Regions from separate parts of the Streptomyces sp. NA04227 genome, predicted to be linked through region 1. Evidence: riboswitches for the same ligand, from Rfam matches in the RefSeq annotation. Region 1 holds a riboswitch; each other region holds the start of a gene.

Region 1 (2,312 bases):
CGTTGCTGAGCAGTCCGGCGAACTCGATCTGGCGGAAGCAGGTGCCGGTGGCCACGCCGGTCGGCGCGGTCTTGGGCGGGGTGTCGGCGTAGACGGCCTCGGCGACCGGCGAAGACGCGTACGAGACGACCAGCGGGCGCTCGCCACCGGCCTTGCGGCCGCCCGCGGAGCCGGAGAACTCCTGGTTGTAGGCCTGCTCCCAGCCGTCGACGACCTTGATCCCGTTGGCCTTGAGCTTCTTCCAGTACGTGGGCCAGCCCTCGTCGCCATAGGCGGCGGCCGTGCCGAGCAGGAAGCCGAGGCCGGGCGAGGAGCTGCCCGCGTTCTCGGTGACCAGGAGGTTCTTGTACTGGGGACGGGTCAGGTCCTCGAGGGTCTTCGGCGGCTTGATCCGGTGCTCGTCGAAGTACTTCTTGTCGTAGTTGACGCAGATGTCGCCGGTGTCGACCGGGGTGACCCGGTGCTCCTTGTCGAGCCGGGTCGCCGCGTCCAGCGAGGACAGCTCGGGCGTGCGGTAGGGCTGGAACAGGCCGCCGTCCAGGGCCCGCGACAAGAGGGTGTTGTCGACGCCGAAGAAGACGTCGCCCTGCGGGTTGTCCTTGGTGAGCAGGGCCTTGTTGACGGCACGTCCGGCGTCGCCGTCCTTGAGGCGGTGCACCTTGTAGCCGGTGCGGCGCTCGAACTCCTTCAGTACGTCCTTGGAGACGGCGAAGGAGTCGTGGGTGACGAGGGTGACGTCCTTGGACTTGCCGCCGGACGAGGAGTCCTCGGAGTCGCCGCAGGCGGTCAGCGTGGTGAGGCCCACGGCGGCGGCGAGGGCGACGCCCACGTATGTGGTGCGGCTGGTGACGGTGCTCAACTTCGATTCCTCCTGGGCGCTCCAGGAAGAGACGCGGCCCTGCCCCGCGGCCGGGGCTCGCGGGGCAGGGCGCAACAGCTCGAGTTACGTCCGAACTCCCTACCCGGAATGACCCGGGCGAGGTTCAGAGGGTCTGCGGCCGACGGCTGGGTGGGACGTGAGCCGTGCCGCACTCTCAGCGCTGTGGCGCTCCCCTGTCGGAAAGTGAAAGGCGGGTGTGCTTATGCGGTTGTACGCCGCCCAGGGTACCGGGCGGCCCCTGGTGGTCGGCGGGCGCTCAGCGTTCGGCGGCGGCGAGCTGTCCGCAGGCGCCGTCGATCTCCTGGCCGCGGGTGTCGCGGATGGTCACCGGCACACCGTGGGCCTCGATCGCGGCGACGAAGGCGCGCTCGTCCTCGGGGCGCGAGGCGGTCCACTTGGAGCCCGGGGTCGGGTTGAGCGGGATCAGGTTGACGTGCACGCGCTTGCCCTTGAGGAGCCGCCCGAGCAGGTCGCCGCGCCAGGCCTGGTCGTTGATGTCGCGGATGAGCGCGTACTCGATGGAGATCCGGCGTCCCGACTTCGCCGCGTACTCCCAGGCGGCGTCGAGGACTTCGCGGACCTTCCAGCGGGTGTTGACGGGGACGAGGGTGTCGCGCAGTTCGTCGTCGGGTGCGTGCAGCGAGACGGCGAGGCGGCACTTGAAGCCCTCGTCGGCGAAGCGGTGCATGGCGGGCACCAGGCCGACCGTGGAGACGGTGATGCCGCGCTGGGACAGGCCGAGCCCGTCCGGCTCGGGGTCGGTCAGGCGGCGAATCGCGCCGACGACCCGGTTGTAGTTGGCCAGCGGCTCGCCCATTCCCATGAACACGATGTTCGACAGCCGCGCCGGCCCACCGGGGATCTCGCCGTCGCGCAGGGCGCGCATACCGTCGACGATCTGGTGGACGATCTCCGCGGTGGACAGGTTCCGGTCCAGACCGGCCTGTCCGGTGGCGCAGAACGGGCAGTTCATGCCGCAGCCCGCCTGCGAGGAGATGCACATGGTGACGCGGTCCGGGTAGCGCATCAGCACCGACTCGACGAGCGTCCCGTCGAACAGCCGCCACAGCGTCTTGCGGGTGGTGTCCTCGTCACAGCTGATGTGCCGCACCACACTCATCAGCTCGGGCAGCAGCGCTTCCTTGAGCCGGTCGCGCGCCCCGGCGGGAATGTCCGTCCACTGCGCCGGGTCGTGCGCGTACCGCGCGAAGTAGTGCTGCGAAAGCTGCTTGGCACGGAACGGCTTCTCCCCGATCCCGGCCACCGCTTCCTTGCGCTCGGCGGGCGAGAGATCGGCGAGGTGCCGCGGCGGCTTCTTGGCTCCGCGGGGCGCGATGAAGGTGAGTTCTCCGGGTGCAGGCATAACTGCACCAGTGTCGCAGATCGTCGGGGGTGGGCCGTGCCGCCTGTGGACAAGGGTGCGCGGGCCGGG
Region 2 (2,312 bases), 4.8 Mb from region 1:
GGGCTGAACGCGCGTGCCTGCTCGGGCAGTTCGCCCGTGGTCAGGGCGTGCGCGAGGATCTCGCCGGTGGCCGGGGCGAGCAGGACGCCGTTGCGGTGGTGACCGGTGGCGAGCAGCAGGCCCGGCAGCTCGGTCGGGCCGAGCAGCGGCGCGTTGTCGGGGGAGCCGGGGCGCAGTCCGGCCCGGGTCTCGGTGAGCGGGAGTTCGGTCAGACCGGGCACCAACTCGTGGGCGTCCCGCAGGAGTTCGTACACGCCGCCCGCGGTGACCGTGGTGTCGAAACCGAGTTCCTCGCTGGTGGCGCCGACGACCAGCTCGCCGTTCTCGCGCGGCACCAGATAGACATGGCTGCCGCGGACCATGGCGCGCACCGTCCGATTGAGGAACGGCGCCCGGGCGCGCGGCACTTGGAGCCGCAGCACCTGGCCCTTGACCGGCCGTACCGGCGGCACGACGGAGGGCGGCACCCCGTCGAGCGAGGCACTGTGACTGCCCGCGGCGAGCACCACCCGGTCCGCGGCCAGCACGCCGCCGTCGTCGAGCACGACGCCGGTGGCACGGTCGCCCTCGACCCGCAGGCGCCGGACCCACCGCCGGTGGAAGACCACCCCGGCCGACTGGCAGGCCCGCAGCAGCGCGGCGAGCAGACGGCGCGGGTCCACCTGGTGGTCGCCGTCCACTCGCAGACCGCCGCGTACGCCCGGGGCCAGCATGGGCTCCAGACGGCGGCACTCACGTCCGGTGAGCCACTCCGATTCCAGGCCCGAATCGCGCTGGAGGGCGTGCAGTTCGCGCAGATGGGCCCGGTCGTCGGCGTCCAGCGCCACGGCCAGGGTGCCGCAGGTGCGATGGCCGAGGTCCATGCCGGTGGCCGAGGTGAGCTCCGCGACGAAGTCCGGATAGGCGCGTGCGGAGGCGAGGTTGAGGGCGAGCAGGTCCTGTTCGCCGTAGTGGAGTTCGGTGACCGCGGCCAGCATCCCGGCCGCCACCTTGGCCGCCCCGCCGCCCGGTTCGGGGTCGGCCACCGCGGTGCGCAGACCGCGCTGCGCGGCCCGCCAGGCGGTGACGAGCCCGATGATTCCGCCACCCACGACGACCACGTCGCAGGTGGCACCGTTCGGTGCGTGAGATCGCACGACTGATCGGCTCCTCCCTTCGCCGGTATGACCCGGATCAGGTTCGTACGGTCGGAGGCCGCCTCAGCCTCCCTCTCAGCCCGGTGCGCCGGGCTCCCGCGAGTGCTCTACGTTGGTCAGCCTAACTCGGGCCGCTCCGGGGCCGAAGACCGCGGTGACGAGTGGCTCGCAGAGCACCGCCGAGGAGCAGGAGGAGCCGTACATGACCCGCTCGCTGGACGGGGTGTGGTTCGCCCCGGTGGCAGACCAGGCCCCCGGACAGGTGGGCGCCCGCACCCGGTTCGCCTACCACGAGCACGAGGGCCGCATCTGGGCCGAGTACGAGGGCGGCGACATCGCCTACGGGCGGCTCGTCGGCACCCGGACCGGTGACCGTATCGACTTCCGCTACCTCCAGCTCACCCTCGACGGCGCCACCGCCACCGGCCACTGCGTCTCCGAGATCACCGAACTGCCCGACGGGCGGCTGCGGTTGGCGGAGAGCTGGCAGTGGGAGTCGAAGGCGGGTGCCGGGACCAGCGTTGTGGAAGAGGTCACTACGCCTCGGTGAGCCGTCGGCCGGTGGCCCCGGCTGACTAAGGTGGGCAGATGACCGAGCAGACGCAGGCAGCGCAGCCGCACTCGGAGCCGGACCGCCCCGAGGGCGTGGTCATCGCCGGTGCCGGGATGGCCGGGGTGCAGACCGCTGTCGCCCTGCGCGACCAGGGCTGGACCGGCTCCGTCACGCTGCTCGGCGCGGAACCCCATCAGCCCTACGACCGGCCGCCGCTGTCCAAGGCGATCCTGCTCGGCACCGCCGAAAGCTCCGCCTTCGAGGTCGACTTCGAGGCACTCGGCATCGAACTGCGCCTGGGCTGCGAGGTCACCGCCCTGCGCCCGGCCGAGCACACCCTGGACACCGAGGCGGGCCCGGTCCGCTACGACCGTCTCGTGCTGGCCACCGGCGCCGAGCCGATCGAACTGCCGGGCGCCACCCATGTCCCCGGCGTACACCTGCTGCGCACCCTCGACGACGCCGCGCGGCTGCGGCCCGTACTGGAACGGCGGCACCGCATCGTGGTGGTCGGCGCGGGCTGGATCGGCGCGGAGTTCGCCACCGCCGCACGGGCGGCGGGCTGTGCGGTGACGGTCGTCGAAGCCGGTCCGGTGCCGCTCGCGGGCACGCTGCCGCCGGAG
Region 3 (2,312 bases), 2.3 Mb from region 1:
CGATGATGACCCCGGCGAGCAGCAGGCCGCTCATGTCCAGGTCGGGGTACAGGCCGTGGATCAGGCCCGTGTTGTCGTCGGTGTTGCCGGTCAGCGCCGCCCAGTCGATGAACAGCGAGCCGAGCAGACCGATGAGCAGCAGCGAGGCGAGCGTGCCGAGCACCGCGACCGAGGTTCTGGCCGTGAACCCGTGGCACAGATACAGCGCCACCAGCATGATCGCGCTGGCCCCGACCACCGCCACCACCAGCGGATTCGAGCCCTGCAGAATCGCCGGGAGGATGAACACGGTGAGCACCAGGAAGCTCACGGCCAGCGCGACCAGCGCCATCACCCCGCGCATCCGCCCCACGACCACCACCACGAGCGCGAACAGACCCGCGAGCACCACCAGCGGCAGCTTGCGGTTCACATCGGTGACGGAGTACTGGAGTTCGCGCGGCGCGTCCGGCGCGTAGGCGACGACCACCTTCTGGCCCTCGTGCAACTGCCGTGGCGAGTCCGGCTGGACGATCTCGGTGAAGGTGCGGCCCTTGTCCTTGCCGCTGGTCACCTTGACGGTCGCCTTGCTACAGGTGCCCTTGGCCCGCTGCTCGGCCGAGTTGCCCTCGGCGGTCGAGGTGTCGCCGTTGGGGGGTGTGGCCGAGGGGTTCACCGAGGAGCACGGGAGCTTGTCGAGCCGGGTCACCTCCGCCGACTGCGTCTGCCGGTCGAAGCCGACCCCGGTGCGCTTGTGGTCGGGGGTGTCACCGGGCCACAGCACGGCCAGGCCCACAACGACCGCCGCCGCGAAGGGAATCACCACCGCGGCGATGATCCGGCGCAGATGCCGGGAGACCGGCGCCGCCGGACCGTGGCTGTGCGTATGACCGTGCCCGTCGCCCCCGTGCCCGGCCGGACCACCGCCGTGACCACCGCCGCCACCGCCACCGCCCGCGCCGCCCCCGCCGTGTCCGCTGCCCGGCCCGTCGTGGCCGCCGTGACCGTGGCCGGGCGGCGGTCCGGAAGGCGGATTCGGGGGCTGCTGCATCGTCGTCACCGGCCGATCATCGCAAGAACGCCATGGGCCCACTGTTCAGCACGCCCGCCATGACGCTAGCGTGGAGGCACCTTTGCACAACGCGGGAGCTCGGAGCACCGGGCTGAGAGGGCGCTGAATCTCCGTACGGAGCAGGCATTTCGGACAGATTCCGAGGATGCCGGCCGACGGCGGGAGTGGCTGCGTCGACCGCCGAACCTGTTACCGGGTAATGCCGGCGTAGGGAGATAGGTCTCATGACCATTCACGACGCACGCACGCCTGCCTCCACACCGGAGGCCGGCACGGACGGCACACCTGCGGGCTGGCACAAGGCGTACATCGAGGGCTCCCGCCCCGATCTGCGGGTGCCGGTACGCCAGGTGCACCTCACCAACGGATCCGCCGTCACGCTCTACGACACCTCGGGCCCGTACACCGACCCGGCCGCCGAGCCCGACGTACGCGCCGGGCTCCCGGCGCTGCGCAACGCCTGGATCGCCGAGCGCGGCGACACCGAGGAGTACGAGGGCCGCCCGATGCGCCCCGAGGACGACGGCCTCAAGCCCAACTCCGCCGGGCTGCGCAACCTCGACGCCCTCTTCCCGGGCGGCGAGCGCAAGCCGCGCCGCAGCGCCACGGGCAGGCCGGTGACCCAGCTCGCGTACGCGCGCCGCGGTGAGATCACGCCCGAGATGGAGTACGTGGCCCTCCGGGAGAACGTCGACCCCGAGGTCGTCCGGGAGGAACTCGCCGCGGGCCGCGCGGTGCTCCCGGCCAACGTCAACCACCCGGAGATCGAGCCGATGATCATCGGCAAGCGGTTCCTGGTGAAGGTCAACGCCAACATCGGCAACTCCGCGGTGACCTCCTCCATCGAGGAGGAGGTGGAGAAGATGACCTGGGCCACCCGCTGGGGCGCCGACACGGTCATGGACCTGTCCACCGGCCGCAACATCCACACCACCCGCGAGTGGGTACTGCGCAACTCCCCCGTCCCCATCGGCACCGTCCCCCTCTACCAGGCCCTGGAGAAGGTCGACGGCCGCGCCGAGGAACTGACCTGGGAGATCTACAAGGACACGGTCCTCGAACAGGCCGAGCAGGGCGTGGACTACATGACCGTGCACGCGGGCGTACGCCTCGCGCACGTCCCGCTCACCGCGAACCGCAAGACGGGCATCGTCTCGCGCGGCGGCTCGATCATGGCCGCCTGGTGCCTCGCGCACCACAAGGAGAGCTTCCTCTACGAGCACTTCGAGGAGCTCTGCGAGATCCTCGCCGCCTACGACGT

The links. A riboswitch is a leader RNA that binds a small molecule or an ion and turns the genes downstream of it on or off. The one in region 1 is predicted to bind thiamine pyrophosphate.
Region 2: linked by a shared signal. The riboswitch ahead of thiO (glycine oxidase ThiO) and the one ahead of HUT18_RS26850 (thiamine ABC transporter substrate binding subunit) in region 1 are both predicted to bind thiamine pyrophosphate.
Region 3: linked by a shared signal. The riboswitch ahead of thiC (phosphomethylpyrimidine synthase ThiC) and the one ahead of HUT18_RS26850 (thiamine ABC transporter substrate binding subunit) in region 1 are both predicted to bind thiamine pyrophosphate.

Annotation. Positions count from the first base shown of each region.
Region 1 is NZ_CP054918.1:6,295,645-6,297,956, reverse strand. It holds gene HUT18_RS26850 (thiamine ABC transporter substrate binding subunit) at 1-859, opposite strand, end outside; TPP riboswitch at 938-1,065, opposite strand; gene rlmN (23S rRNA (adenine(2503)-C(2))-methyltransferase RlmN) at 1,137-2,243, opposite strand.
Region 2 is NZ_CP054918.1:1,454,170-1,456,481, reverse strand. It holds gene thiO (glycine oxidase ThiO) at 1-1,136, opposite strand, end outside; TPP riboswitch at 1,133-1,246, opposite strand; gene HUT18_RS05995 (hypothetical protein) at 1,339-1,686, shown strand; gene HUT18_RS05990 (NAD(P)/FAD-dependent oxidoreductase) at 1,725-2,312, shown strand, end outside.
Region 3 is NZ_CP054918.1:4,021,713-4,024,024, forward strand. It holds gene HUT18_RS17110 (YibE/F family protein) at 1-1,039, opposite strand, end outside; TPP riboswitch at 1,112-1,282, shown strand; gene thiC (phosphomethylpyrimidine synthase ThiC) at 1,276-2,312, shown strand, end outside.